Regions from separate parts of the Ferrimonas sp. SCSIO 43195 genome, predicted to be linked through region 1. Evidence: predicted binding sites of a transcription regulator. Region 1 holds the regulator's gene; each other region holds the start of a gene.
What was found. Region 1 encodes sigma-54, which starts transcription at its own class of promoters, with help from an activator protein. Its sites were predicted from a motif close to GTTGGCACGNNNNTNGNNT; they were not measured.
Positions count from the first base shown of each region.

Region 1 (7,689 bases):
AGGATTGGGCAGGAAGCGGACATCGAACACGTAATCGGCGTCCTTGGGGATGCCGTGTTTAAAGCCAAAGGATTCAAACACCAACAACAGGTCCCGTTCGGCCTTGCCCAGCAGGCGGGTGCGAATCTCATCCGCCAGTTGATGCACCGACAGGTTGTCGGTATGGATGCTGTGGTCGGCCAATTGCCGAATCGGCGCCAGCATCTCGGTCTCCGAAGCGATGGCCTGGGCCAGTGAGATGCCGGTCTGCGACAGCGGATGCAGCCGCCGGGTCTCGCTGTAGCGCTTAATCAGGCTGCTGTCGGAGGCATCCAGAAAATAGATTTGCCAGTCGACGCTGTCCGGCAGTCGCTTCAGTTCATCGGGAATGCTTTCTGCCTGCTCTGGCAGGTTGCGAATATCCAGACTGACCGCCAGTGTGGAGCAGCGATCCACCATTTCATTGACCAGGGCCGGCAGCATGCTGGCCGGCAGGTTATCGACGCAGTAGTAGCCCAGGTCTTCCAGAACCCGCAGGGCCACGGATTTGCCTGCGCCGGAGCGGCCGGAGAGGATAATCAGTTTCACGAGGTCACCAGTTGATAGATCTCATGGTCATCGGCCGATTTGCGCAGCGACCGACAGATGTCTTTGTTGTCCAGCACCTTGGCCATGGAGGCCAGGGTCGACAGGTGCTGTTTGCAGTTGTCTTCGGGGACAAACAGGGCAAACAGCAGATCGACGGGTTTGCCGTCGATGGCATCAAAGGGGATCGGCTCGTCGCATTTCACGAATACGGCGATGGCGTGGTCCACGTTCGGCAGGCGGCCGTGGGGCAGGGCGATGCCTTTGCCAATGCCGGTGCTGCCCATCTTTTCCCGGGCCAGCAGGCTTTCAAACAGCTGCTGCGGGTTGACGTCGGTGTAACGCTGGCTGGCCAGCTGAGAAATCAGCTCCAGGGCGCGTTTCTTGCTGGTACCCGGAGCGGCGATGGTGGCACACTCCGGGCTGAGTATCGTCTCAATATCCATGGTCAGTGACGTGAAATTTTCTCTTTATGTTTAAGGACTTGCCTGTCGAGTTTGTCGATCAGACCATCGATGGCGGCGTACATATTGCTGTGGTTGTGGGTGGCATAGACCTCCCGGCCGCTCAGGTGCAATTTGGCTTCCGCGGTTTGCTGCTGTTTTTCCACATTCAGGACCACATGCACGTTGGAGATGTGGTCGAAGTGGCGCTCTAACTTATCGAACTTGGTATGCACATAGTCTCTTAGGGCCGTGGTGATTTCGACGTGGTGGCCGGTCAGGTTAATCTGCATATGGGTTCCTCCTTAGTTAGCCGTTTACAGGCTTTTCCTCTGATTTGAGGGAGCAATAGACAGGGCTTCTCGGTATTTGGCGATGGTGCGCCGTGCGACCTTGATTCCCTGTTCTGCCAGCAGCTCCGCCATCTTACTGTCGCTGAGAGGCTTCCTTGGGTTCTCTGCAGCAACCAATTTTTTAATTAAAGCACGGATTGCGGTGGAGGAGCATTCTCCGCCGTTTTCTGTGCTGACGTGGCTGGAGAAAAAATACTTCAATTCGAAGATGCCACGTGGGGTATGCATGTATTTCTGGGTGGTCACCCGAGAGATGGTGGACTCGTGCATGTCGACCGCTTCGGCGACGTCATTGAGCACCATGGGTTTCATCGCTTCGTCACCGTATTCCAGAAAACCCTGCTGGAACTGAACGATGCAGTTAGCCACCTTCAACAGGGTGTCGTTGCGGCTTTCGAGGCTTTTGATGAACCACTTCGCCTCTTGCAGGTGACCCCGGACAAACTGGCTGTCGGCCTGATTGCGACTGTGGCGACTGAGGGCCGCGTACTGTTCATTGATGCGAATCTTCGGCATGGTCTCCGGGTTCAACTCCACCACCCAGCGGCCTTTTTTCTTTCTGACGGCGACGTCGGGAATGACGTACTGGTCGTTATCGGAGATCAGGGCACTGCCCGGGCGCGGATTCAGGGTCTGAATCAGCTCCATCGACAGCTTCAGCTCCTCTTCGCTGAGGCGGGTTTTGCGCATCATGCCGCGAAAATCCCGGTTGGCCAGCAGATCCATGTGCTCCTGAATCAGCATCTCGGCTTCGGCCTTCCACGGGGTATCGCCGTCAAACTGACTCAGTTGTACCAGCAGGCATTCGCCCAGGTCCCGGGCGCAGACGCCGATGGGATCAAAGCGTTGTACCCGCTTGAGTACCGCTTCCACTTCGTCCAGCTCGACGTCGTCGTCACCCATGGCTTCGAGAATGTCGTCGCTGCTTTGAGTCAGGTAGCCGCGCTCGTCGGTGGCGTCGATGATGGCGATGGCGATGGCGCGGTCGGTGTCCGACATCGGCGTCAGTTCCATCTGCCACAGCAGGTGGTCCTGCAACGAGTCCGAGGTGCTGCCCTGGAACGGCATGTCGTCTTCGCGACTGCCGCTGCTGCTGGAGGTGGGGGCCGAGGTGTAGTACTCGTCCCAGGAGGTGTCGACCTGCAGGTCGTCGGGCATGTCAGTCTGGGACAGGGCTTCGCTGGTGTCGAGGCTGGCGGGCTCTGGGGCCACGTCCAGCTCATTGCCGCTGTCGCTGGCTTCGGGGGCATCCACGTTGGCGGGAGCCGCCAGAAACTCTTCGTCGGCTTCCAACAGCGGGTTGGAGTCCAGCGCCTCCTGGATCTCTTGCTGTAAATCCAGGGTCGACAACTGCAACAGCCGAATGGCCTGCTGCAGCTGCGGGGTCATGGTGAGTTGTTGCCCCAGTTTCAGCTGAAGAGAAGTTTTCATTTACAACAACCCGTCCTTATCCTTGTTTTTGTGTAGTGACATCCAGGTTGCCCTGCCTACCAATTACTATAGCTTGAACTGATCGCCCAAGTATACCGAGCGCACCAGCTTGTTCTCCAGGATGGCGGCTGGCTCACCCTGAGCGATCAACTCACCGTGACTGACGATGTAGGCGTGTTCACACACATCCAGGGTCTCACGCACGTTGTGGTCGGTAATCAGCACGCCCAGGCCCCGGTCTCGCAGGTGTTGGATGATCTTCTTAATGTCGATCACCGAGATGGGATCCACGCCGGCAAAGGGTTCGTCGAGGAGAATGAACTTGGGGTCCGCCGCCAGGGCGCGGGCGATCTCCACCCGGCGCCGTTCGCCGCCGGACAGGCTCATACCGAGGCTGTCGCGGATGTGAGTGATGTTGAACTCCTCCAGCAACTGCTCCAGTTTCTCGACTCGCTGGCTGGTACTCATCCCTTTGCGGGTTTGCAGAACCGCCATCAGGTTGTCGTAGACGGAGAGCTTGCGAAAGATCGACGATTCCTGAGGCAGGTAGCCGATGCCTTTGCGGGCGCGGCTGTGCATCGGCAGCAGGGTGATGTCTTCGCCGTCGATCTGAATGCGGCCGCGGTCGTTTTGTACCAGGCCCACCACCATGTAGAAGGTGGTGGTCTTGCCGGCACCGTTGGGGCCCAGCAGGCCGACGATCTGGCCGGTGCTGACCTCCAGGCCGACATTTTTCACCACTTCCCGGCCCTTATAGGCCTTGGCCAGCTTGTCTGCGGTCAGGGTTGAACGACTCATGGTTGCTGCTCACCTTGCTTAGGGTCTGTCGGTTGCTGTTGCGGGGAGGGCTCAGGTTTGGGGTCCGGCTTAAGATCCGCATCGGCCGGCAGGAAGATGGTGGTGATCTGCTCGTCGCCGCTGCTTTCGGCCAGCAGCTTCTGCTGGTTCAGGTCGTATTGAATGGTATCGCCTTTCACCAGGCTGCCGGACTGGCGCATTTCGGCGTTGTGGCTCAGGGTCAGGATGCGATCCTGCAGGCTGTAACGAATCTCACCGGCTTCCGCTTCCGCCAGTTTGCCGTTTTCCATCATCTGCTGGTAGGTGGCCGGTGTGCCGGTGGCCACCAGTACCTTGACGTCTTTGTTGTCGGTGGCTTCTACCCGCAGTTCATCGGCGTTGATCAGCAGAGTGCCCTGGGAGATGCGCACCCGTCCGGAATAGACGATGGTGCCATTGGGCAGATCGGCATTGGACTTGTCTGCCTTGATCTCCACCTTTTCGCGGGTGTCGCTGTCCAGGGCGAGGGAGCTGGTGCTGGCTACGACCAGCAAGGCAGTGAGCAGCAGTTTAATTGGTTTCATAGATGGCATATACCTGACTCTTCAGTTCTACCTTGTTCAAATTCAAATCGGCCCATAAGCCCTTGGCATTGATCTCAAAGTCCTCTCCGGTGGCCAGAATCTGGCGGTTGGAGGTCATGATCATGGTTTCCAGATCCAGCTCAAGATAGCTGGTGGTTAGGGTCTTCAGCGGTTCATTGGGCTCAATGGCTGTGATGATAACATCATTTTCCAGAACCACATGGCGGCCGTCACTTAACTGTCCCTGTTTTGCCTGGATGCGCCATTGCCCCTGGCTGTCCTGTGGGTACAGCAGGTATTCGGGCTTGGTCAGCCGGGTCAACGCCAGCGACTGGTAATGCTCCATCTCGTCGGCGGCGATCTCGGCGTTCAGGTGTCCCTGTTCCGAGTAGATTCGACTCTTCAGATTTTCGGCAATAAAGTCCGGTTGATAGCTTGGCTTCACCTCGTCGGTCAGTTGGTCCTTGAGGACCATGGAGCGCCAGGTCAGAAACGACGCGGCACCGAACAACAGGGCGATGGCCAGGGCCTCGCGTTTCATACGCTCATTCCTTGGGCATGTTCCAGGGTCCCTTGGGCAGCCATGATCAGATCACACAGCTCGCGCACGGCGCCGAAGCCGCCCCGGGTTACCGTTGTCAGTGTAGCTTGCTTGCGCACCAGTGGGTGCGCGTCGTTGACCGCCACCGACAACCCAGTCAGGGCCATCACCGGGGTGTCCACCAGGTCGTCGCCAATGTAGGCGCACTGGTCATCGCTGACGTTCAGCTGACGCTTCAGCTGTTCGTAAGCTTCGACCTTGTTGTCCACCCCTTGGTGGATGTGTTTTACCCCAAGGGCGGTCATGCGCCGCTGCACGATGTCGGATTTGCGGCCGGTGATGATCGCCACGTCGACGCCACTGGTTTGCAGCGCCTTGATGCCAAAGCCGTCTCGGGTGTGGAACGCTTTCAGCTCCTCGCCATTGTTGCCCAGATAGATGCGGCCATCGGAAAATACGCCGTCAACGTCACAGACCAGCAGCCGGATCCCTTTCGCCAGTTCAAACGCCTGTTGGCTGACAGGACCGTAGAGGGTTTCGATGTGATTCATTACAGCACTCCTGCCTTAAGCATATCCATCATGTTGAGGGCACCCAGAGGTTGCCCTTGCGGGGAGACGCGCACCAGGCCATTGATTTTCTTCTCTTCCATCAGCTTTAAGGCCTCGGCAGCGAGCAGGTTGTCGGCCAGGGTGATGGGGTTGCGAGTCATCACTTCGCCGATGGCGGTGGCGTGAATGTCGATGCGGGCATCCAGGACCCGGCGCAGGTCGCCATCGGTAAAGATGCCGCTGAGGTGGCCATTGCCGTCGAGGACACAGGTCATCCCCAGCCCTTTGGCGGAAACCTCCAGCAGGGCTTCGGAGATGGTAACAGTTTCCGACACCGCCGGCAGTTGAGTGCCGGTGTGGGTCAGCTCATCGACCCGAAGCAGCAGCTTGCGACCCAGGGCGCCGCCGGGGTGAGACAGGGCGAAGTCGTCGGCGGTAAAGCCTTTGGCCTGCAGCAGGGCGACGGCCAGGGCATCGCCCATCACCAGAGTGGCGGTGGTGGAGGAGGTGGGAGCCAGCCCCAGGGGGCAGGCTTCCTTGGTGACTTTGATGTTGAGGTGAACCTGAGCCAGTTTGGCCATGCTGGAGTCGGGCTTGCCTGTCATGGCGATCACCGGAATACCGAGGCGGCGGATGACCGGCATCAAGGTCATGATCTCGCTGGCTTCGCCGGAGTTGGAGATCGCCAGGACCACATCGCCTTCGGTCAGCATGCCCAGATCGCCGTGACTGGCCTCACCGGGGTGAACGAAGAAAGCCGGTGTGCCGGTGCTGGCCAGGGTGGCGGCAATTTTGTTGCCGACGTGACCGGACTTGCCCATGCCCATGACGATGACTTTTCCCTTGCACTGTTGCATCAGTTCGCAGGCCGCAACAAACGCATCATCGATGTACTGCTGCAATCCTTGCAGTGCTTCAATCTCTACGTCGATCACTTCTCGCGCCCATTGGCGCAATTGGGAGGGGGTGGCCATGGTATTACAGAGCTCCTTTTAGCCTGCCTGCGTAAACAGGATGCCTTGGTAGGCGATAAATATAATAAGTAAAATCAGCCCTTCGATGCGGCCCAGTACCTGGCGCTTCTTCATCCACAGGATCAGCAGCGGTGCCAGGCTGGTCGCCAGCATGACGTACAGGTCTCGGCCGGCGGCATTGGCATCGACGCTGCCGGGGGCCAACAGGGCCGGAATCGCCAGCACCGCCAGGATGTTAAACAGGTTGGAACCGACCACGTTACCGATGGCCAGATCGTCTTCGTTCTTCAGTACCCCGGCGATGCAGGCGGCCAGTTCCGGCAGGCTGGTGCCGATGGCGATGATGGTCAGGCCGATGACCAGATCCGACATGCCGAACCATTGAGCGATCCCGACGGCGCCGTCCACCATCCAGCTTGACGCCAACGGCAGCAGTGCCATCCCCAGCAGCAACCAGAAGGTGGCGTGGCTGGTGGGCAGGTTGGTGGGAATCTCATCTTCGCTGGCTTTGGCCATGGGATCGTTGTCCCGGTTGCGCCAGGCACTGGTACACAGGTACCCAAGAATCAGGGCAAAGGCACACAGCAGCAGCATGCCGTCAAAGTAACTCAGGTGTTGATCGCTGAGCAGATACCCGGCCAGCAGGGTTCCGGCCATCATCAGAGGCATCTCTCGACGCAGGGTGTTGCTGCCGACCACCAGAGGCCGCAGCAGGGCGGTAAGGCCGAGAATCAGGGTGATGTTGGCGATGTTGGAGCCCAGGACGTTGCCGATGGCGGTGTCGCCCTTGCCATCCAGGGCGGCCGTGGCCGATACCATCATCTCCGGTGCCGATGAGCCCATGGAGACAATCGTCAGGCCAATGATCAGCGATGGCAGGCCCAGGTTACGGGCAATGGCGGCGGCGCCATAGACGAAACGGTCGGCACTCCAGACCAGTAACGCCAGCCCGCCCAGCAGCATCAGAATATTGAGAAACATGTTTTAAAAAACCTGGCATTGAAGAGGCGCATTGTCGCCCGAACATTTTGAAAAGAAAAGGCCGGGCCCGGTTGTTGTGGATAAAAATGGGACTTCATAGAATGAAACCTGGGAACCAGCCGGACTGCACGCCGGTCTGTGTAATAAGCACGGCGATGGCTGAGTGGCCCTGACCCGTTTGATTTACGTCATTTTACAACGGAATTTCGGCCCGATTAGTTATATTCCTTTCCGAATATTGATAATCTGCCATATTCCGGTCAAAAAGACCCGTGTAAGGGAATGAATTTCTTAGTGGAAAACCCAGACAACCTGATTGAAGTCCAGGGGCTGACATTCAGCCGCGGGACCAGACAGATATTTAAGGGCCTGGATCTGGTGATCCCCAGGGGCAAGGTGACGGCCATTATGGGCCCCAGTGGCATCGGCAAGACCACGCTGCTGAAGTTGATTGGCGGCCAGTTGCTGCCGGATTCGGGGCGCGTGTTGT
Region 1 covers NZ_CP072679.1:4,340,292-4,347,980, reverse strand. The annotation lists gene rapZ (RNase adapter RapZ) at 1-567, opposite strand, end outside; gene ptsN (PTS IIA-like nitrogen regulatory protein PtsN) at 564-1,010, opposite strand; gene hpf (ribosome hibernation promoting factor) at 1,013-1,300, opposite strand; gene J8Z22_RS20080 (RNA polymerase factor sigma-54) at 1,325-2,791, opposite strand; gene lptB (LPS export ABC transporter ATP-binding protein) at 2,858-3,589, opposite strand; gene lptA (lipopolysaccharide transport periplasmic protein LptA) at 3,586-4,152, opposite strand; gene lptC (LPS export ABC transporter periplasmic protein LptC) at 4,139-4,693, opposite strand; gene kdsC (3-deoxy-manno-octulosonate-8-phosphatase KdsC) at 4,690-5,244, opposite strand; gene J8Z22_RS20055 (KpsF/GutQ family sugar-phosphate isomerase) at 5,244-6,218, opposite strand; gene J8Z22_RS20050 (calcium/sodium antiporter) at 6,237-7,199, opposite strand; gene J8Z22_RS20045 (ATP-binding cassette domain-containing protein) at 7,482-7,689, shown strand, end outside.

Region 2 (7,689 bases), 1.4 Mb from region 1:
CGTCAGGTGTGCCGGGCGCTGGGGGTGGCCGACAATACTCTGGATGAAGTGGTGTACCTGTGCGCGGTGCTGCCGCTGACTCCGGGCGGTTCGATGACCGACCGTACCCTGGTGGAGGCGCAGTCCTACGGGTGGTGGTACGCGGCCCGGTTGCCGGAACAGAAGGTGATGCTGATGCTGTGCTGCGATAAAGCCAGCATGGCGACGGCGTCGCTGGCCGACCCGGCGGTGTGGTTGCAGCGGGCTGAGGACAACCGCTTGTTTCAAACCCATCTGGCGCCGGTGTTGGCGGCGGCTCGGGCCGAAGGCCTGACACTGCTTCGCCGCTCGGCGCCGTCGGGAATATTGAGTAATGTGGTGGGGCGCCATTGGCTGGCGGTGGGGGATTGTGCCAGTCGTTACGACCCCATCTCGTCGGCGGGAATCACCAAGGCTTTGATGCACGGCGAGCTGGCGGGGCAGAGCATTGCCGACTACCTACAGCGGCCGGACGTGGTGGCACTGCTGCCCTATCAGCAGCAGGTGTTTGATGACTTCAATCAGTATCTGCAGCTGCGCCACTCCCTCTATGCCAGTGTTCAGCGTTTTGGCAACCAACCGTTCTGGCACAACCGCGCTACGGCCATGGGCTGAGCGGACTCAGCCCATGGCATCACTGACTTAGCCTATGGCATCGCTGACTTAGCCCATGGCATCACTGGGGCGGTTTACTGGGTGTTCACCAGTTTTTCATCGCCCTTGTCTTTGTCGGACCAGAAGTTGATGTTGAACTGGGCATCGTCGGACAGCTCGATGCGATGCCAGTACTGCGGTGGGCTGGTGGCAAACTGGCCGGCCTCAATGGTGACCACCAGCTCCGGCTCCATGGTGTCTTTGTCCGGAAAGCCGAAGTAGGTGACGCTGCCCTCCATTACGCACAGCTGGCCGAATACGCCGGCGGCGGTGTTGTGGTGGTTGAGCAGGGCCGCCGGTACCGTGTCTTTGGTAAAAAACGGGGTCGAGCGTTGAATGGTCCAGTTGGCTGGAATGCGTAAGTGGCTCATGGTGTTCTCCTTACTCGGATTAATCAGCAATTCAGTTGGCGCAGCAGGGCAAAGCCCTGGGGCTGGTGATCACCACTGACCACAAACCCCTGCAGTTGATTGGCGTCGTTCAGTGCTTGGGCGGTGAGGCCGCCGTCGGTGATCTCCACCTGCCAGCGACTGGCGCTGTGGGTGTCACCGGCCAGTTGCATCGGCATCAGCGGCGTTTTCACCTTCACCATCATCGGCGCACCATGGCGGGCGGTGGCGGTGCCGCACAGGGTTTGAGCCAGGGCGTTGGCGGCCAGCAGAATGGGTTGCAGGAACGGTTCATGTTTGCCCTCCACTTCGGCACAGTCGCCCAGGGCGAATACCTTAGGGTCGCTGCTTCGCAGCTGGTTGTCTACCACTATGCCTTTGTTGACCATCAGGCCGGCGGCCGCGGCCAGGGCGGTGTTTGGCATCAGGCCGATGGCGCAGATGGCCTCGTCTACCCGGTGTTGCTGGCCGCTGGTCATGGTGGCGACCAGGGCGTCGCCATCGCGGTTCAGGCGTCGCAGTGAATCATTCATTGCCAGGGTGACGCCCTGCTGTTGCAACACGCCCGCCAGTTGGGCGGAGATGAACGGTGGCAATAGCTGTGGCAGCACCCGTTCGGCCCGGTCGCACAACACCACCTGGCGCCCGGCGCTGGCCAGATCCATCGCCATCTCGGTGCCGATCAAACCGGCGCCAATCACCATCACCGACTGTGCCCGGGACAGGCGCTGCTCCACCTTGTGGTAGGCATCCAGGCTGTTGAGGGTAATCAGGTTGCCACCGGCATCACCGTCGATCACCGGCACCATGGCCGAGGCGCCGGTGGCCAGCACCAGTTGCTGGTAGTCGACGCTGCCGCCGCTGGTCTCCAGCCGCTGGTTGGCGGTGTCGATGGCCTTGACTCGAGTGTGGGCCATCAGGGTCAGGTTCATCTCCTCGGCGAACACCTCGCCCCGGCGCTGAATCAGCTGTTTGGCAGGCTGGCCCTTGCTGAACACATGGCTGATCTCAGGCTTGGAGTATTCGTCGCCACTGCCCTGGGTGATTAGGGTAATGGGGCGGTCGCTGTCCAGGCGCCGCAGCGCCTTGACCAGTTGGTAGGCCGCAAAGCCGCTGCCGACAATCACCAATGGGGCACTCATGCTGCGTCCTCCTTTTTCACCGCTTCGAACACCTGCTTGCCGATGCCGCATTCCGGGCACAGGAAGTGATCCGGTACCTGTGACCAAGGAGTACCCGGCGCAACCCCTTGGTTGGGTTCACCGTCGGCGCTGCGGTAGACCCACTGGCACACGGTGCACAGCATGTCCGCTTGGTCGTTGCCGCATTGCTTGGTGGGTGCCTCGGTTTGGGCTTCGCTCTTTACTTCAGCCTGAGCCGGGGTGGCCGGGTGGGGCACGACGTCGTTGGGGACGGATTTAGGAGCAGGCTGCTCGACGGGGGCCAGTGCCCACTGGCGTGCCAGTTGGCGGCCGTGTTCGCGGCATTCATTGAGGGCGTTGCCATCGGGTTTCCACTTCACTTTCAGACTGGCGGCGGTGTCGAAACCGGCGTCCTGCAGCCGCACCTGAATGCGGTCGACGGCGCCGCCATTCCAGCCGAAGCTGCCGAAGGCGGCGGCGCGTTTGTTTTTGAATCTGAGGCCGGTGATCTCCTCCAGCATGGCGGCGATTTTGGGCATCATCACGTTGTTCATGGTGGAGGAACCCACCAACACCGCCTTGGAGCGGAACAGGTTGGACAATATCTCGTTCTTGTCGTGTTTGGAGACGTTGAATACTTTTACTGCCACTTTCGGGTCGATGTCATGAATACCCTGAGCCAGGGCATCGGCCATCATTCGAGTATTACCGGACATGGAATCGTAGAACAGGGTGATGCGATCCTCTTGATAGTCGTCGGCCCACTTCAGGTATTTCTCGATGATCTGTACCGGGTTGTCACGCCAGACGATGCCGTGGGAGGTGGCGATCATGTCCACCGGCAAGTTGAAGCTCAGCACCTCTTTAATCTTGGCGGTGACCAGGGCGCTGAACGGAGTCAGAATGTTGGAGTAGTAGCGCAGGCACTGCTCCTCCAGTTCGGCCTGATCCACTTCGTCGTTGAACAGATGTTCGTCGCAGTAGTGCTGACCGAAGGCATCGTTGGAGAACAGCACCGCGTCGCCGGTCAGGTAGGTCATCATGCTGTCTGGCCAGTGCAGCATTGGCGCTTCGATGAACACCAGTTGCTTGCCGTTGCCGATGTCGACACTGTCGCCGGTTTTCACGGTGTGGAAGTTCCAGTCCGGGCGGTGATGGTGGCCGGTGATGGAATCGATGGCATTTTCACTGCAATAGATGGGGGTACCGGGGATCTTCTCCAGCAGGGCGGCCAGGGCTCCGGCGTGGTCTTCTTCGGCGTGGTTGATGACAATGAAGTCGATGCTGTTCAGATCCACTTCCTGGCTGAGGTTATGGACAAATTCGTGGCTGAAACGGTGATCGACGGTATCGATGAGTACGGTCTTCTCCTCCCGAATCAGGTAGCTGTTGTAGCTGGTGCCTTTTGGCATCTTAAACTCGGTGCCGTGGAAGTCGCGCACTTCCCAGTCCCGTTGTCCGACCCAGTGGATGTTGTTCTTAACGTGAATTGCCATGGTGTAGCCTCAGAGTTCAATCAAATGTGGTTTGCTTGTCTGAGTTATTGCAGTGTCCGTGCCAATAATTAACTAATTGAATTTAATGTGTATTTAAAATTGACATTGTCATTTCGACACTAATCGACTAGTGTCATTAAGACAGTGGCTTGTCATTTTGACATAGGAAAGGTACCCATGAGTTTGCAGTTGGATGAGTTTGCCGAACTGGCGTTGGATTTGACCTCTGGCCTCTCCGATGCCGACCGGTTTCAGCGGCTATTGACCACCATTCGGGATCTGGTGGCCTGCGATGCGGCGGCGCTGCTGAAGCTCAGTGACCATCACTTTGAGCCCCTGGCCACCAATGGCATGGAGGCCGAAGTGCTGGGGCGGCGTTTTGTCATTGCCGATCACCCCAGGCTCGAGGCCATCGCCCGTGCCGGCGATGTGGTGCGTTTTCCCGCCGACAGCCAGTTGCCGGATCCCTACGATGGCCTGATTGCCAACCACCCCAGCGATCTGAAAGTGCACGCCTGCATCGGCTTGCCGCTGCTGGTGAATCAACGCTTGATAGGGGCGGTGACCATCGACGGCTTCAACCCCAATCAGTTCGACGGTTTCAGCGACCGCGAGTTACGGGCGGTGACGGCGCTGGCCGCCGCCAGCCTCAACAACGCGCTGTTGGTGGAGGAGCTGGAGCTGTTGTCTGCCGGTGGCGGTGAGCGCGTCGGCCGGCCTCAGTCGGCACCGCCGGGTGAGATCATCGGCCAATCGGCGGCGATGCTGGATTTGAAGCGAGAGATTGGCATTGTGTCGTCTACGGATTTGACCGCGTTGGTGACCGGAGAAACCGGGGTAGGTAAAGAGTTGGTGGCGGAAGCGATTCATGCTCAGTCTTCTCGGGCTGCCCAACCTCTGGTGTACCTCAACTGTGCCGCGCTGCCGGAATCGGTGGCCGAAAGTGAACTGTTTGGTCATGTGAAGGGGGCCTTTACCGGTGCCATCAGCCACCGCCAGGGCAAGTTTGAGATGGCCGATGGCGGTACCCTGTTTCTGGATGAGATTGGCGAGTTGCCGCTGTCGTTGCAGGCCAAGTTGCTGCGAGTGTTGCAGTACGGCGATCTGCAGCGGGTGGGCAGCGACCAGCCGGTTCAGGTGGATGTGCGGATTATTGCCGCCACCAACCGCGATCTGAAGCAGGAGGTCAGCGACGGGCGGTTTCGTGCCGATCTGTACCATCGCCTGAGTGTGTTTCCGCTGTGGGTGCCGCCATTGCGCAGCCGCGGTCAGGATGTGCTGCTGTTGTGCGGCTTCTTTCTCGAACGCAATCGCAGCAAGCTGGGTCTGGCGGGGTTGAGTTTGACCGACGCTGCCCAGGAGTCGGTGCGGAGCTACGCCTGGCCTGGTAACGTACGCGAGCTTGAACATTGCCTGTTCCGGGCGGCGGTGGTGGCCCGTTCGGCCCAAAGTGGTGATCACATTGTCATTGAGCCGGCGATGCTGCGATTGGGGCAGGCTTCGGCAAGCCCACAGCCACAGGCGATGCAGCAGCAGGTGACTGAGGCCGGCGGGTTGCGCGACGCCACCGATCAGTTCCAGACTCGGCTGATTCAGCAGGCGCTGACCGCCGAGGCGGGCAACTGGTCGGCGGCGGCCAGGCGGCTGCAGATGGACAGCGGCAATTTGCACCGGTTGGCCAGGCGGCTGGGGCTGAAGAAATAGTGTGGCCAAGCTCAAGGCTGGTCAGCTGCGGTCAAGGCAGAGTTGACTATACTCAGAGTCACTTTTGGGGCGGCCGCTTGTTAGCCGCCAAATCCCAAGACTGCGGGAGACTGACCATGCGTACTCTGGTTGAGACCATCATGGCGTCACTGTACCTGTTTGCACCGGTGATTGACGGTGACGAGCAGGATCTGTCCGATTTGGACTGAGACTCTGACAAAAGAAAAGCCAGCCTTTCGGGGCTGGCTTTTTTTGTGGCTGTCGAACGTTGTTTGCGCCGAGACGGGTGCCAGTCGTCGCCTCAGGCGGCTTGCATGTGGCGAATAATGTAGTCGATAAACACCCGGGTTTTAGGCGCCAGTTGTTTGTTGGAGGCGTAGTAGATCATAAACGGCGGTCGGTCGGCACAGTAGTCTTGCAGAATCTGCACCAGCGAACCGTCATCCAGATAGGGCTGGGCAATCTTGGCGGCGGCCAGGGTGATGCCGATGCCGTCTTTGGCCAGCTCCAGTCCCAGCTCCACATTGGTGGTGGAGACATTGGATTTCATCTGATCCTTGCTGAACGCCCGACCATCGGGACTGCAAAAAGTCCACGGCACCAGTCGTTGGCTGGAGGCCATGCGATAGCGAACGCAGTTAAAGCGGTCCAGATCGTCCGGGTGGGTGGGGATGCCATAGCGGTGCAGAAAATCCGGTGAGGCCAGGGTGACCAGTTTCACCGGTCCCAAAGTGCGGGCCACCAGGCGACTGTCGGCTTGAAGGTGGTTGCCAATGGCCACATCGATGCCCTCCTTGACCATATCCACCACCCGATCTTCGAAACGCAGATCCAGCTCAATCTCGGGGTAGCGGTCGAGGAAGGGGCGAACCAAGGGCAGTACGTATTCGCGGCCATAGCTGTAGGGCAGGCTGACCCGCAAGCGGCCACTGGGACGTTCGGTAAAGGACTGAGCGGTCGCCAGAATGTCGCTGAGCTCATTCACCACCGGTGCCACTTTTCGGGCGAAGGCGCGGCCCTCGTCGGTCAGCGACAAGTCGTGGGTGGTGCGGTGGAACAGCCGTACCCCCAATGCCACTTCCAGAGACTTGATGCTTTTACTGATGGCGGCGGGGCTGACGCCAAGCTTACGGGCGGCGTCGGAAAAGCTGTGGGTCTGGGCGGCGCTGATGAAGGCCGGCAGGTAGCGGCTCAGTTCAATGTTCATTGCTTTTAACTGGTAGTTTAAATTGTTTTGAGTTTGTTGATACTACAGGTTTTAACAGCGCAAGGTAAGATAGGCGTACGGATTGCCAGGCAGTCCGAGCCGTAACTGCTTATCTGACCTGTCAGCTAAGGATTTAGGAAGGCGATTTCATCAACCCTTGTAAGACTGGATGTCTGTACTTCATTCCCGCTGGTTGCCGTTGCAGCCATTGCCATGGGAGGCCAAAGCACCACGGAGGGTGCCTTTTTTTTGCCTGTTTTTTGTGGCTATTCCACTCCGTAGGTTCGTTCTGCTGGCTGCAAAAAGCGCTCTAAGCGAGTGGTAATGGCCTGTTTGAGCCACAGTGGGCCGTGGTCGGTCATGTCGTTGTGGCGGGCGTGAGCAATGGTGGTCACCTCAATGGCGTGGCCTGAGGGCAGCTCGTTAGTGGTTGGCAGTACCCCATCATCGGCGGCAAAGTCACTGGCTCTAATCGACAAAACGGCGATGTTTGGATCTCTGGGCAGGGGCACTCGGCGGTGGTCCAGAGTAACCAGTTGCTTAACGTAGCCACCCTGATGGGTCGCCAGCCAACTGGACAGATCGCCACCGTTTGAGTGACCAATTAACAGCAGGTGGTCAAAATCGAAGCTTGAATAGTCGGGCTGCATAGACCGGCGCAGGAATTCCAGCGTGGCCGCCCCCCGAATCCAGTTTTCCTGTCGTTGCAGGTACAGGTTACCGCTGACTGCCAGCGGCGGATCCGACGCCAGTTCATGGCCAACCGTAATCACCAGGTAGTTCATGTTAATCAGAGGCTGCACCATAAACTGGTAGTCCCGATGAGAGACACCATAGCCAGCGCTAATCAAGGCCACCGGACAAAGGGCGGACTGCCGGCATTGTTGGGGTGCGACAGGCTGGTGCACCTCAATGGGGATCGCCCGATCCCGCCGCGAGTCGATGACGGTGGTTGGTGCGGCGATGGCTCCTGCGATCCACAGCAAGAGCAATAGGGGAGTCAGTGATTGGGCCATGCCGTTGACGTTCCGTTTCATCCAGTCCGTTTGTGTGGGCTATTCACCCAGGGCGATTTCATG
Region 2 covers NZ_CP072679.1:2,953,335-2,961,023, reverse strand. The annotation lists gene J8Z22_RS13710 (NAD(P)/FAD-dependent oxidoreductase) at 1-633, shown strand, start outside; gene J8Z22_RS13705 (DUF1971 domain-containing protein) at 708-1,043, opposite strand; gene norW (NADH:flavorubredoxin reductase NorW) at 1,067-2,203, opposite strand; gene norV (anaerobic nitric oxide reductase flavorubredoxin) at 2,200-3,699, opposite strand; gene norR (nitric oxide reductase transcriptional regulator NorR) at 3,877-5,403, shown strand; gene J8Z22_RS13685 (LysR family transcriptional regulator) at 5,705-6,610, opposite strand; gene J8Z22_RS13680 (alpha/beta hydrolase) at 6,877-7,647, opposite strand; gene J8Z22_RS13675 (hypothetical protein) at 7,666-7,689, opposite strand, start outside.
Region 2: norV (anaerobic nitric oxide reductase flavorubredoxin) is a predicted target of sigma-54. The motif match lies at 3,747-3,765, and genes of this name have one in related genera.

Region 3 (7,689 bases), 330 kb from region 1:
TCTACTGGAACGTCTCCTACACCGGCAGCCAGCTGTTTATGAAGGTGCGGGCGGATCTCGGCGTGGCTCAGGGGGTGATCCTGGAGCAGCTCAATGATCAGGAGCAGGTGATCTCTCAGGTTCAGAGTGCCTGGCGCCTGAAGAGCCTGCTGGGGGCCAAAGATTCCCATGGGGTGGCCATCAATCAGTTGCTGGAACGCAACCGCGAGTTGCTGGGTCTGGATTTTCTGCGCTTGATTTCATTGCCGCAGGCCTCGGTGGACCCACGCCTTCGTAAACTGATTCCGGCGGAGCATGAGCGGGCCCGCTCCGGCATTCAGGTGCTGGACAAGCCGGAGCTGGCGGATCTGGGGCCGGTGCTAGCGCGGCAGGCGCAGATGCCAATCCAATCGACACCGATGGCCGCCGACAGCGTTCAGGGGATGGAGAGCCGCGGCATGGTGATGCGCACCCTGCTGAAGGTCAAAGACACCGATGGAACCGTGGTCGGCTACCTCGATGGCGGTGTGTTGCTGAACCGCAACCGCGACATGGTGGATAACATTCGCGATCTGCTGTACGCCCCGGGCACCCTGCCCAACGGGGCGGTGGGGACCGTGACGCTGTTCCTGGATAACGTGCGCATCAGCACCAACGTTCCCGGTGGCGACAGCGGTGAACGGCGGGCCATCGGCTCGTTGGTGTCGGATCAGGTGAAGATGAAGGTGCTGGAGCGGGGCCAGGTATGGATCGACCGTGCCTTCGTGTTCCATGACTGGTACATCTCGGCTTACGCGCCCCTGTACGACATCGATGGCCGCCGCATCGGCATGCTGTACACCGGTTTCACCGAAGCGCCGTTCATCCACAACTACCTGCTCAACATTCTGGAGCTGGGGTTCATCCTGATGGTGGTGCTGTTCCTGTCCGGGCTGGCGGTATACAAGGGCGCCACCGGCCTGCTGAAGCCATTGGATCGCATTCATACCGTGGTGCAGGCGATGCAGGCGGGCAAGGAGCGACGCATCGGCAACCTGGGGTTGGATCCGGACAACGAGTTGTCACAGCTGGCCCGTCAGTTTGACCGTATGCTGGATCTGCTGCAGCAACGCAACCGCGAAATTAAGGCCGCTGCCGAACAGTTAGAGTTCAAGGTGGATGAGCGTACCCGCAGCCTGAAACAGCGTACCAAGGAGCTGAAAGAGAACCTCAAATTGCTGGAAGAGACCCGGGCGCAGATGGTCACCAACGAAAAGCTGGTGGCACTGGGAGAGTTGACCGCCGGTATTGCTCATGAGATCAACAACCCCACGGCGGTGATCCTCGGCAACATGGAGCTGATGAAATTTGAGCTTGGCGATCGTGCCGACGACGTGGAGGAGGAGATCGAGCTGGTGCTGCAGCAGGTACAGCGGATCAAAGCGATCATCCAATCTCTGCTGCAGTACGCCCGCCCAGGCGATTTTGATGCACCGCTGGAGCGGCAGCAGATCAACCCCATCGTTGAAGAGATGCGGGTACTGGTGCGCCACTCCATCGAGAAACAGGCCATCGATGTGGCGCTGGATCTGAAGGCGGATGCTCGAGTGGTGGTGAACTCTCAGCAGTTGCTGCAGGTGCTGATCAACCTGGTGATCAATGCCAGTCATGCCATGGAGGATCGGGGTCAGATTCGAGTCAGCAGTGACAACTGGCTCGACGACGATGGCAAGGTCAAAGGCGTGACGCTGGCGGTGGCGGACACCGGTGTCGGCATCGAACCTGAGCTGCTGTCGCGAATCTTCGATCCCTTCTTTACCACCCGCAAGACCGGTACCGGCCTGGGGCTGGCTCTGAGCTACGGCATTATTCGTCGTTTCGGCGGCCACATCGATGTGGATTCGGTGCTGGGTGAAGGCACCACCTTTACCATCCGTTTGCCGTCGGACGTGTTGCTGAAAGAGGACGCCCTGTCCGTCAATCTGCGCGGACTCGAGGGGTAAGACAGGGCGCCGACAGGCGCCCTTTTTTGTGGCAGAGGCTTACCAGTCGGTAGTGTAGTCGACGATGGCCTCGACCTCGGGGTGGTCGCGACCGAACTGATGTTGCAGTGCTCCCAGTAACTCCTCCTGGACAAACAGTTCGTGGTCCAGGTCTAACTCATTGACCCAGGCGTGTACCGCCGGCAAGTAGAGGGGATTGCCAGTTTTGACCAGCCCCATCACCAGGTGACACAGGGCGGCGTAGCCGCAGTTGAGATCGTCATAAAGCACCTCGGCGTCCTCATACTGGGTAAAGTGAACCAGCATCTCCAGCAGTGGCTGCGGGTGGCTGAGGGCCGCTTGGCGGAAGAACTCGGCCTGATCCAGTTCTGTGCCTTGTGAGTCGGTCAACATAAAGGCGAAGCGTTTGCCTCGCCGCTGGCGGTCGATGTCAGCGCACAATGACACCATCCACTTCAGGGTGTCGGCAATGTTCTCTTTGACGGTCAGCGGAATGCGTCCCTGAATACGGGCGCTGAACTCCGCTTCCGGGCTCCAACTGCGCTCTGGCTTATTCTCTTCTTCGGTCTTAACTTCGGTGAGGCCGCCTTGCAGATCCAGCTGCCATTGCTGCTGGTCCATGAACGTCATGGCCAACTTGTCTCCCTGCCACTCCAGTTGCTGCAGCTGCTCCATCAGGTCGTGCTGGGCGCGGCTGTAGGCTTTGCCGTCAGCTTCGGGACCGGCCTGAAGTTGCTCCAGGTCGTCCAGTTGTTCGTCTGAAAAGACGCGGGCGGTCAGGGTGCCCACCGGCTCGAAACTGTCGAGGGAGAACAGCAGCAGCGACAGCGGTGCACCTGGTTCGCCATCTTGCTGAGATTCCAGGGTGACCCTGGACCAGTCCAGCATCGCCCCCAGGCCCAGCTCCAGGTTGAGGGCGGGGCGGCACAGGTCGTCATCGGCGTTGCCCAGCCCGGGCAGGGAGCGAAACGTGCCGCGGCCATTGGTCAGATCCAGCTGGTAGTAGCCGTGGGACTCCGGCAGTTCCCAGCTGCAGTTGGCGCCGCAGCAGTAGAACCAGGCTTGGCCGTTGATGGGCTGTTGAAACAGGCGGACGTCTGGCTCAATCTCGGCGTCGCAGTCGTCGTCGATCTGGTCCCAATCCGGCAGCAGATGCCGGGCCACCGGTTTGAGGGTGGGGATCTCCAGGACCTCCAGCACCTCCTGCAGGCCGTTGGACTCTTCGCAGTAGGCCACCAGGATCTGGCGTCCGTCCAGGCTGACCCGGGCGCTCATGGCGATGCGGGCGTCAAATTTGTGCTGGGCTTGTTGGCGACGGCTGGGAATGTGATAGAGGCTCAGATTGCCATACCAGTCGGCGATCACCAGGTGGGTGTCGTTCACCACTTCGATGAGAATCAACTTTTCGTCAGTCTTCATCGCCAGGTGCCAGATCACCCGCTCGCTGCCATCGGGCTGTGGCTCAATCAGTAGGACTTCAGGGGTGGTAGTGAACTCTTCCAGTTCGACGCGGTACTTCATGCGACCTCCTTAGAATGGGAGGACCAGCATAAGGAGGGATCTAGTAAAAGTCACTGATATTGTTGAAAAAGGCGGGCATGCGCCCGCCTTATGCCTGCTAGCTTGGGCTCCAGATGATACGACCGCAATCGGACAAGTCGTAACCGCCAAGACGCTGGGCGAACGCCAGGGTGTCGGGTGTCTGCATCAGCTCAAACATCTGCTGCAGCAGGTAGCGGAAGTACACCCCTTGCGGCATCACCAGATCGAACGACTCTTTCCCCAGAGGCACGAAGGCCAGGCCGAACTCGCCGGCAATGCCCTGGCAGCCCATACCAAACTCGGCCTCGCCGCGGGCGATCATCCCGGCCATCTCTCGCTCGCTGTAGGCGGTACTGACCACATTCAGGTCGGTGCTGGTGCGGTGCATGCGGGTCAGCCAGTTGTCGAAATGGTGACGGGCACCTGCCCCCTCCTGACGAGTGACCCAGCGGTAGCGCAGTGCCAGGGTCTCATTCAGATCGTGGCACAGGTGCTGGTGTTCGCTGCGCAGCATGATGCCGTATTCACGGCTGCAGGCGTGTACCATCACCCACTGCTTAAACTGCGGGTGACGCTTCAGTAAGGCGGTGTGGCGCAGATCCCGCTCCGCTTCGTCTCCCCAGTGCAGGGCGCAGACGTCGGCATGGCCCCGGGCCAGCTGATTCAGGCCCAGACGGGAGCCGGTGGAGCAGTAGTTCACCAGGCCGGCAGATTCGATGCGACGGCCGAGTCGGTTGATTACCCACTGCAGCAGCGGATCGTCGCTGCCGGTGATGATCAGGCGGTCGCTGAGCATGCCGAAGTGGCAGGACTCCATCACCCAGCGGTCGATCATCGGCTTGGGGAACAGCCATTTCCCGGTCACCTTGGTACCGGGAAGTTGCTGCTCGTTGGCCATGGCGTAGACTTTTTTCTCGTTCAGGTCGAGATACTCGGCCACCTCCTTGGCATTCATAAACAGGTTATCGCGTTCCGTCGTCATGCTTGGACCTCGTCAAAATCAATGGTATCGGCGCCGTTGTACACCAGGAAATGGCGGCCCTTGGCCCGGGAGACCAGGGTAATGCCCATCTTTTGTGCCAGTTCCAGCCCCATCTCGGTTATGCCGGAGCGGGACACAAGCACCGGAATGCCCATCTTGGCCACCTTGATCACCATCTCCGACGTCAGTCGACCGGTGGTGTAGAAGATCAGGTCGTCGCCGTTCTGGCGTCCCAGAAACAGTTCCCCGGCCAGGGTGTCTACGGCGTTGTGGCGGCCGATGTCTTCCACGAATGACAGGATTTCTGCGTCGCGACAGACACCGCAGCCGTGCACGGCACCGGCGTTTTTATAGGTTTCGTTGTATTCCCCGAGGTTTTTCAACAGCCCGTAGATGGTGGATTGTTTGATGGCGGGCACCGGCAGTTGGATCTCATCCAGGCCGGCCATGAAGCTGCCAAACACCGAGCCCTGGCCGCAGCCGGAGGTGACGGTCTTCTCACTGAGTTTCTCTTTCAGCCCGTCGGTGGATTCACTGGTGATCACCGCGGCAGAGTTCACGTCCCAATCGACAATCACCGATTCAACTTTGTCGATGTCGCTGATAAAACCCTGGTTCTTCAAATAGCCCAGGGCCAGTTTTTCGGGCCGGGCGCCCAAGGTCATCAGGGTGACGATGGGTTGCCAGTTAAGATACAGGGTCAACGGGCGTTCGCAGGCGATTTGACGTTCCTGTGGCTGGCCACTGGCGTCGATGGCAACCACGGACTTGGTCAGTGGAGCGTCGGTGTCGGTGCGACTGAACTGGGGCATAGGGGCTCTCAATTACGCGTGTAAGGGAATAAACAATGAATCAGTGCATTAGACTAGCAAAATTCGTTCCAGCCATAACCCGGGTGTTTGCCGCTGATGGCGTGATCTGGGTCACGGGATTAGGAACACAATGACCCACTGCGGGTAAGGGCTTGGGACAAAATGTCCTGCCGATGGCCAAAGTCGTGACTCGGTTCACGAAAAACAGGCTATTTTTATTGGAACGCTTTTTGCTTTGTTATTGCGGGTTTCCCAATCTAGGGCACAAAATCGATGCAACGAACCGACAATATCTGGCCTCTGCAGGTCAAGCTGAAATCAAAACAGGTCACCATGGGCCGCTGGAGCCAGACCACCTGGGAGGTGGATCAGCTGCTGCCGGCGTCGGCGGATCCCATCGAGGGCGCCACCATCGTGGGTCTGGAGCTGTTTAAAGACGAACGCTCTAACTACCGGTTGAACCTGGATCTGGATAACCCGCTGTTGTTTGTGGTGTGCGATGAAACCGAAGCTGGGGAGCCAGTTCCGATGCTGGTGACCGCGAACCAGAACATCGCTGCCGGTTGCCTGGAGAGCGATCAACCGGTGTTTACCTGCCCCATTCCTCAGGCCATTGGTTGCTGGATTGAAGCCTATATTACTCGTCATGGCGAGCAGCCGATCTGTGCTCATCGACGCAAGCACATCGACGTGCGTGGTGAGCTGAAGGCCAAGCGGGAGAAGCGCGATGAGCGATACTAAATCCGGCTTGCTGTCCCGCTGGCAGCAGCGCCTGACCAAGGTCAAGGAGGAGGAGCAGGCACTGGAGGCGTCGTTGCAACAGCCGGCGCCCGCCGAGGTTGAGCTTCCCGCCGAGGACAATGGACCCGATGCTGTGGCGCAGGCCGAGACCGAGTCGGTCAGCGACAGCGGTGAAGCCGTCGAGACTGACGCTCTGCCGGATCCCGACGCCATTGAGGAGGGAGGCAGTTTTGCCCAGTTCCTGGCGGAAGGGATCGATCCGGACAAGAAAAAGAGCGCCCTGCAGGCGTTGTGGCGTCAGCCTCAGTACAACGTCACCGACGGCATGGCCGAGTACGCCCTGGATTACAGCAACCAGCCCAAGCTCAGCACTCAGGTGGCCAAAGAGGTGGCGAAAAAGGTGTTCCGACATCTGGATGCCAAGCTGGAGGAAGAGCGACGTCAGGAGGCGTTGGCCAAGGCGCGTGCCGAGGCGCCCGCACTGGACGAAAAACCGTCAGAATTACCCATCGTTGCCCAGGAGGATGGACAAAATGACCCATCCGATCCGGACATCGGCAAAGAACAGCAGAGCTGACCGGCATTTCCGTCAGCCATAGGCGCCAGGCCTTGGTACAGGCCTTGCAACTTACCGACCACCAGCCACGACCCCGTCCGCTGCATGAGACGATGGCGATGGCAACAGAAAACAGGAACGCACAGTGAGCAACCCTCAACACGCCGTAGCCGAACAGGCGCTGGCTCAGGTTCAGATGTTGGAGAACCTGATTCCGCAAACGGTCACCTATACCACCGCTGGTCATCTGTTGATCATCGGTGCTGAAGACGCCATTCGTTTGGCCGCCGCCAGCCTCGATGGCATGGCCAGCATCACCTTGGTGGCCACCGACCCCATTACCAGCCAGGATGAGGCACATCTGGCCGAGGTGATGCGGGCGGTTGAACAAACTGAAACTCTGCCCAGCTACTACAGCAAACAGGTCAAGGTGAAAGGCTTTTTGGGTCAGTACCAGGCGTTCATCAAAGACGACAGCGGCAAAGAGCTGGAGTTGGCACCGGCGGCGGTGCGTCGTCCCCACTACGATCTGGTGCTGGATTTGGGCCAGCAACCGAGCCTGACGCTGGAGCTGTTGCCACCGGGGTATTTTCATGTCGCCGACGATGCCGACAAGCTGGCCGGCGCGGTGGCGCAGTTGCCCGAGCTGGTCGGAGAGTTTTCTAAGCCCAGATACGTGAAGATTAACGCCGACATTTGTGCGCACCATGGCAGTGGCATCGATGGCTGCAATCGCTGTCTGAACTTCTGTCCGGCGGACGCCATTGCCAGCGTAAACCACAAAATTGAGGTAGACCATAACCTGTGCCACGGTGCCGGCAGTTGCTCCAACGCCTGCCCCACCGGTGCCATCAGTTATGATCAGCCGTCCCCCACGGTGTTGCAGGACTACCTGAAGCGCCTGGTGACCCGTTACATCGAGCTGGCCGACAGCCGTCCAGTGGTGCTGTTTCATGACATGACCGCCGGCGATGAGGCGTTAAAAGCGTTGCAGGCCTTGCCGGGTGCGGTGCTGCCGGTGGCATTGGAAGAGATTGCCGTTGCCGCCACCGACAGCTGGATGTCGGCACTGGCCTGGGGCGCTCGCCAGGTGGT
Region 3 covers NZ_CP072679.1:4,666,173-4,673,861, reverse strand. The annotation lists gene J8Z22_RS21565 (HAMP domain-containing sensor histidine kinase) at 1-1,961, shown strand, start outside; gene J8Z22_RS21560 (hypothetical protein) at 2,001-3,482, opposite strand; gene J8Z22_RS21555 (helix-turn-helix transcriptional regulator) at 3,580-4,485, opposite strand; gene J8Z22_RS21550 (formate dehydrogenase accessory sulfurtransferase FdhD) at 4,482-5,297, opposite strand; gene J8Z22_RS21545 (DUF3305 domain-containing protein) at 5,571-6,038, shown strand; gene J8Z22_RS21540 (DUF3306 domain-containing protein) at 6,025-6,615, shown strand; gene J8Z22_RS21535 (4Fe-4S binding protein) at 6,791-7,689, shown strand, end outside.
Region 3: J8Z22_RS21550 (formate dehydrogenase accessory sulfurtransferase FdhD) is a predicted target of sigma-54. The motif match lies at 5,352-5,370, and genes of this name have one in related genera.

Region 4 (7,689 bases), 540 kb from region 1:
AACAGTTGCTCGCAGGCCTGATTGGCCAACTGCACCATCAGTTGGTTGTCCACCACCATGACGGCGGCAGTCAGGTGATTTAACAAGCGGGTTTCCTCAATCGGTGCCATTGGGGTGGGTACTCCTGTGGTGACGGCTATCCCTAAGATACCACTGCACCAATTTGGTGCAACACCGGTGTGGTGGTGTGCACTTCATTGGTGATGCGCAACAAAAATGGGCTGTCGTGGCCGAATTCCGACCCGGTGGGGAAACACTGCAAGTTGTTTGCCACAATGCGTGGAGTCAGGTGCCTTTGCGCTGTGACTGCAGCACCGACTGGCGGTGCAGGTGAACGGTAATGGCGTCGCTGCTGCCCAATAACTGCCCCTGGTCGTCGATGGCTTGCAACTGCAGTTGATGGCTGCCGCGATCGACGTTGTCCAGGGTCATCGCCTTGCCGTTCATCGCTTGAGCCTGACCGTCCAACAGCAGCAGCAGGCGATGATTCCGGGCCAGGGCCGGGGTTACGGCGGCTTTGACGGTGATGCGGCCGCGGTTGTCTCGCAAGGTGGCATCTGCCGTCGGGGTCAGCAGGGTTAATTGGTAATGGGGTGCCGTATCCTCGGCCTGAGGATCGGAACCCGCTGGCAAGGTCATGGGGCGAATGCGCACCTGGCTATCGGCTGTCGGTTGCAAGCGGTCGGCTCGGGCTTTGGCTGGGGCCGTGTCGCTGTAATGAACCACGCCGTTGGCGTCCACCCAGCGGTAGACGGTGCCCTGGGCCAAGCCGCTGATCAGCAGCAGTAGTAACAGAATCCGCATCCCTGGGCTCCTGATGGCGTACGTAGTCAGAGTGTAGCAGCCACAAAAAAGCCCACCAGAACGGTGGGCTTAAAATGCTGGTTTGTTTTTATTTTTAGCAGCTGTAGTACATGTCGAACTCAACAGGGTGAGTGGTCATGTTCAGGCGTTCAACCTCAGCACGTTTCAGCTCGATGTAGGAATCGATGTAATCGTCAGAGAACACGCCGCCGGCGGTGAGGAACTCACGATCCGCATCCAGGCAATCCAGGGCTTGTTCAAAGGAGGCAGCAACAGTTGGGATCTCTGCGGCTTCCTCGGCTGGCAGGTCGTACAGGTCTTTGTCCATCGCTTCACCAGGATGGATCTTGTTTTTAATTCCGTCCAGACCGGCCATCAGCATGCTGGCAAAGGCCAGGTACGGGTTGGCGGTTGGATCCGGGAAACGCACTTCGATGCGGCGCGCTTTCGGGCTGGGTACCACCGGAATCCGGATGGAGGCCGAGCGGTTACGGGCGGAGTAGGCCAGCATAACCGGGGCTTCGAAACCGGGAACCAGTCGCTTGTAAGAGTTGGTAGACGCGTTGGCAAAGGCGTTAATGGCACGGGCGTGCTTGATGATACCACCGATGTAGTACAGGGCAGTTTCGGACAGGCCGCCGTACTTATCGCCGGCAAACAGGTTCTCGCCGTTCTTCATCAGCGACTGGTGGCAGTGCATGCCGGAACCGTTGTCGCCGACAACCGGCTTAGGCATGAAGGTTGCGGTCTTGCCGTAGGCGTGGGCCACGTTGTGAACCACGTACTTGTAGATCTGAATTTCATCTGCCTTTTCAACGATGCTGTTGAACAGGGTGGCGATTTCGTTCTGGCCGGCGGTAGCCACTTCGTGGTGGTGTGCTTCGACGGTCAGGCCCATCTCTTCCATCACCAGACACATGGCGGAACGCAGATCCTGCGAGGAATCCACCGGAGCCACTGGGAAGTAGCCACCCTTGACGCCAGGACGGTGGCCCATGTTACCGCCTTCGAAGTGCTTGTCGGAGTTCCAGCTGGCTTCTTCGGCATCGATTTGGTACATGGAACCGGCCATGTCGGTCTTGAATTTGACGTCGTCAAACAGGAAGAACTCCGGCTCTGGACCAAAGAACACTTCGTCGGCAAAGCCGGCGCTGCGCATGTAGCCTTCGGCGCGCTTGGCGATGGAACGCGGGTCGCGGTCGTAGCCCTGCATGGTGGTCGGCTCGATGATGTCGCAACGCAGGTTCAGGGTGGACTCTTCGGTAAATGGGTCGAGTACGGCGGTGGCCGCATCCGGCATCAGCACCATGTCGGACTCGTTGATGCCTTTCCAACCGGCGATGGAGGAGCCGTCGAACATCTTGCCTTCTTCAAAGAAGTCGCCGTCAATCTGGTGGCTGGGCAGGGAGACGTGTTGCTCTTTACCTTTGGTATCGGTGAAGCGCAGGTCGACAAACTTCACATCGTTTTCTTTAATTAGTTCTAATACGTGTTCGACAGACATCCTGTTTACCTCCAAATGGCGTGTACGGCCCTAAATGCTCTGCCACAGCCTATGCTAAAGCTGTGCCAAAGTATTAAGTTATTGATGTGTAGGGTTTTTGGTGAAGGAGTGTAGCGAGCGGGATACCAAATTGCACCATAATGGTGCGTGGGTTGCTTAATTTTGGTGCAATGCACCGAGAGTAACGCAGCGACTTCCATGGCTTCTGCTCGTTGGTGAAAAAAAGCACTATCCTGTTGCTGTCCGAAAGAGTAGAATAGCCGCCCTTTTGATGCAACCATGGAGCCAGGCAGAATCGTGCTGGACAAACTAAGAAATATTGCGATTATCGCGCACGTTGACCACGGCAAGACCACCTTGGTGGACAAACTGCTGCAGCAGTCCGGAACTTTAGAGAGCCGTACTGATTTCGACGAACGCGTGATGGACTCCAACGATCTGGAGAAAGAGCGCGGTATTACCATTCTGGCTAAGAACACTGCCATCAAATGGAACGATTACCGCATCAACATTGTGGACACCCCAGGACACGCCGACTTCGGTGGTGAAGTGGAGCGTGTAATGTCTATGGTCGACAGCGTACTGCTGTTGGTGGACGCCCAAGAGGGTCCGATGCCACAGACCCGCTTCGTAACCCAGAAAGCCTTTGCTCAGGGTTTGAAGCCAATTGTTGTGATTAACAAAATTGACAAGCCGGGTGCTCGTCCTGACTGGGTAATGGACCAGGTATTTGACCTGTTCGACAACCTGGGCGCGACCGATGAGCAACTGGATTTCCAGGTGGTGTACGCCTCTGCACTGAACGGTTGGGCTTCTCACGATGCCGAGACTCAGGGCGAAGACATGACCGCCATCTTCGAGACCATCGTTGACCAGGTGTCGGCCCCTGCCGGCGACCCGGATGGTTCTTTCCAGATGCAGATCTCTCAGCTGGACTACAACTCCTACGTTGGCGTGATCGGCGTTGGCCGAGTGAGCCGCGGTAAAGTGAAGCTGAACCAGCAGGTCACCATTCAGTGCGCCAACGGCAATGTCCGTAATGGAAAAGTGGGCCAGGTACTGGGGTACCTGGGTCTGGAGCGTCACGATGTGGAAGAGGCGCAAGCCGGTGACATCATTGCGGTTTCCGGTCTGGGTGAGCTGAAGATCTCCGACACCATCTGCTGCCCGAACGAAGTGGAAGGCCTGCCGGCGCTGTCTGTGGATGAGCCAACCGTTACCATGACCTTCCAGGTAAACACCTCACCATTCTGTGGTCAGGAAGGTAAGTACGTGACCTCACGGAACATCCTTGAGCGCCTGGAACAGGAACTGGTTCACAACGTGGCCCTGCGTGTTGAGCAGACCGATGATCCGGACAAGTTCCGCGTTTCTGGCCGTGGTGAACTGCACCTGGGTGTTCTGATCGAGAACATGCGTCGTGAAGGCTACGAGATGGCCGTGTCCCGTCCGGAAGTGATTCTGCGTACCGTCGACGGTGTGTTGGAAGAACCCTACGAGACCGTTACCGTTGACGTCGAAGAGGAACACCAGGGCGGTGTGATGGAGAAGCTGGGCGTACGTAAAGCCGAGCTGACCGATATGGCACCGGACGGCAAAGGCCGCATCCGTATGGACTTCATCATGCCATCCCGTGGCCTGATTGGTTTCCAGACCGAGTTCATGACCCTGACCTCGGGTACTGGTCTGATCTATCACACCTTCTTCAAGTACGGCCCTCACAAGGGTGGCGAAATCGGCCAGCGCAACAACGGCGTATTGATCGCCAACGCGACCGGTAAAGCCCTGACCAACGCCCTGTTTAACCTGCAGGAACGTGGCCGCCTGATGATTGGACACGGTGTGGAAGTGTACGAAGGCATGATCATCGGTATTCACAGCCGTGATAACGACCTGACGGTAAACGCCCTGAAAGGCAAGCAGCTGACCAACGTTCGTGCTTCCGGTACTGACGACGCTCAGGTGCTGACTCCGCCAATCGTGATGACCCTGGAGCAGGCGCTGGAATTCATCGACAACGATGAGCTGGTGGAAGTGACTCCTGAGAGCATCCGCATTCGTAAGAAGCTGCTGACCGAATCCGATCGTAAGCGCGCGTCCCGCGAAGCGAAAAAATAAGTCGCCATTGCCGACAAAAAAAGAGCCGCTCTGCGGCTCTTTTTTTTGTCTTCATGCCAAGGGTGGTGGTCGACCCGAAGTGAGTGGCGATGTCAGCGAGGGCGGCCGCCTGGGGCTAATCGGCGACCGGCAGTACCGACAGTTGATCCAGCTTCGGCAGTATCGCCTGTCGAAGCTGTTCTGAGGATTCGCTCTGCCAGTAGCCGCCCAGGTAGCTGAACAGCGGAATCACAGTAACGAAAAACAGCAGGATAAGCAGGATCATCGACGGCTTCAGCGGCCAACGATGCCCTGGCAGAGACAGGGTCAGGGCGTCTTTCTTCGGGCAAGCCTGGGCACAGCGATGGCAGGCGTGGCAATCATCGACGCTGACGGTTTCCAACTGATGTACCGGAATGTTGGAGGGGCAAGCCTGCTGGCACTTGCGGCAGTCCTTGTCGTCACATTCTCGCAGGCACAGGGCCGGGTTGCGGCGAATCTTGAATGGACTCAGCATCGACAACAGCCCCATCAGGGCGCCGTAGGGGCAGAAATAGCGGCAGAAGGCGTTGCGCTTAATGGTGGACAGCGTCAGTACCGCCGCCAGCAGTGCCAGGCCGATCAGAGAGGGATTGGTGAATCGCTGCCACATCGACAGATCCGCCATCAGGTGGCGTTCGCTGTTGAGGTAGTCTTCCAGGCCTGAGGAGGGGATCTCCATCACCAGGCACAGCAGCCAGATCAGCAGGCCGTATTTGGTCATCTTCAGGCTGCTGTCGAGCCAGGAGGGAAGCTGGTGATCTTTCTTCCAGTAGGGGTTGAGGCGTTCATACAGCACCTCGGAAAAGAACCCCACCGAACAGACCCAGCTGCAAAATGCCCGCTTGGTGATCAAGGCGGAGCCCAGCAGCGCCAGAAACAGCACCAGGGCGGCCGGGTGCTGGTGGTCGATGATGCCCTGCTCTATCCAGGCGCGCAGGGAGACCCCGGCGGTGACGGGCAGGTAGACATCCACCACGCTGGGGCGGGTCATCCACAGGCTGCCGGCGTGCATCTGCATGGCGTACAGGGCGTATTGTACCGCCACTATCACCATGGCGATGGCGAAGCCATTTTGGGTTAACTGCCGCAACTGGTCGAAGCGATCCATGGTGCGGGACGGCAGCCGACTGGGCAACAGCCAGCGCCCGGCGGTGACGGTCAGCAGGAAACAGAAGGAGGCCAGTACCAGCAGGATATCGTGGGCCATCAGCAATCCCAGCCCTGCGGTGACCGCAGCACTTATCACCCCGAGGCTACGGCTCAGGGAGACCACAATGCCCAAGGCGACCGTGAAGCCGGTGAGCAAGATTAAGGATTCGAAGATGGACATGGACCAGCCAAACAGTTTCAGATGGTCGCCAGTATCTCAGCCTACGGCCCCCTTGGCAGTGGCAGCGTTGTGGTTTTTAGACCCACTTAACAATTTGGATTGGAAACCAAATCTTTATTGCCCGAGGGTCTTAATAAATTGATCGGATTCGGCAATGGCTTTATTCATCTCGGTTATAAGAGACTGGACTTCGCCCTTGAGATCGCTGAACTCGCTGCCGATGGCGTTGACCGCATTGGCATTGAGGTTGTGCTTCAGGTACAGCTCGTTGTCTTTGAGGCGGGCCAGAACCGGTTCCATTTTCTGCTCGGCGCGGCGCATGCTCTTGAGCATGCTGGCGTATTGCCGTTTGGTGGCCGACAGGCGCTTTTCACTGTCGCGCCGCAGTTTGGCGGACTGGTACTGCTCCAGCTCCTGCTGCCACTCATCAAACATCGCCTCGGCGACGTCATCGATGCTGTCGATGCGGTCACGGACATCGTTGGCGGCCTTTTCCGAGGCCTGATATTCATCGCGGACAGTGTCGTAGACGTCTTCGAGGTCGCCGCCGTCAAAATCCACCAGTGTCTGCAGTTGCTCCAGGGCCGAACTGAACTGTTGCTGTGCCTCCTGTTGGCTCTCCTGGGCCGATTCCACCCGATCGGTAAGAATCTCCCGTTTGTGATAGCCCACTTGTTCGGCGGCGGCGTAGTATGCCGACTGGCAACCGCCGAGCATCAGGGCGGCGATCAGAATCCAATACTTCATAGTGGTCCCTTATCGGTATTTGGCGGCATCAATGATGCACCACAGGTGGAGAATGGCGCCGAGTATGGCCGGCACGATCAGGAAATAGAAAAAGTACCCTGTACTGACAAACACAAAGAACAGCAACGCGGCGAGCACTCGCCCCTGTACCAGCTGTCCCAGTCCGGGAATAAAAAAGCTGCAAATGGCGGCGATGACGTTACCGGCGGACCCCTGTCCGGACATGCGAACCTCCTTGGTTACCCTGCATACACTGAGCTCCGGGACCGAGTTTGCCCGGAAGTTGAGACAGTTATGTTAACACCGACTCGAGGTTCGGCAACACCATGGCGATGGCACTCGACTCAGCCCCGGTGTCGGCTCATCAGGTTGAACAGCGCCCCCAACAGAATCAAGCCACCGCCGACCAGGGTCCACAGCGCCGGAATTTCGGCAAACACCAGCCAGCCAAGCAGGATGGAAAACAGGATCTGTACGTAGGAGTATGCCACGACCTTGTTGGCGGCCTCACCCTTCAACGCCTTGGTCAGCCCGACCTGCCCAACCTGGGTGAACACCCCAACCAGCAGCAGCAATCCCAGGGTCGGCAGGTCCGGAATCACCAGTTGATCCCCCAGTAGCAGCAGCGACACCGGCAGGGCCACCAGTGGGAAGTAGAGGATGATCACCGAGCTGTCCTCTTTGCCGCTGAGTTTTTTTACCAGAATGTAGGCCACGGCGCTGCCGCAGGCGCCAAGCAGGGCGGCAACGACGCTGAACCAAGGCAGGGCCTGATCCGCAGAAGACAGGCCCGGCACCAGCATGGCGCTCAGTCCGCTCAGAGACAGCAGGATGCAGATCAAGGTGAACCGGTGCACCCGTTCGCCCAGAAAGTACCAGGCCAGCATCGCGGTAAAGACCGGATGCAGGTACTGCAGCAGGGTGGCCTCTGCCAGCGGCAGGGTGGTGACCGCGTAATAGACGCACATCAGTGCCAGGGTACCGACCAGACCCCGGGCCAGTAACAGCCCTCGGTGGCGGCCCAGCGGTGCCAATCCCTTGCTGCGAATATCCAGGTAGCTGAGGATCAGTGACACCAAGGCTCGGGCGGCGACAATCTCCAACACCGGAATGTCGCGGGCGCTGGTCAGCTTGACGCAGACGGTCATCAGGGCAAATCCCAGGG
Region 4 covers NZ_CP072679.1:87,752-95,440, forward strand. The annotation lists gene glnL (nitrogen regulation protein NR(II)) at 1-101, opposite strand, end outside; gene J8Z22_RS00405 (DUF4124 domain-containing protein) at 286-804, opposite strand; gene glnA (glutamate--ammonia ligase) at 899-2,308, opposite strand; gene typA (translational GTPase TypA) at 2,588-4,426, shown strand; gene J8Z22_RS00420 (4Fe-4S binding protein) at 4,542-5,777, opposite strand; gene J8Z22_RS00425 (DUF2959 domain-containing protein) at 5,892-6,524, opposite strand; gene J8Z22_RS00430 (hypothetical protein) at 6,534-6,749, opposite strand; gene J8Z22_RS00435 (DMT family transporter) at 6,869-7,689, opposite strand, start outside.
Region 4: glnA (glutamate--ammonia ligase) is a predicted target of sigma-54. The motif match lies at 2,360-2,378, and genes of this name have one in related genera.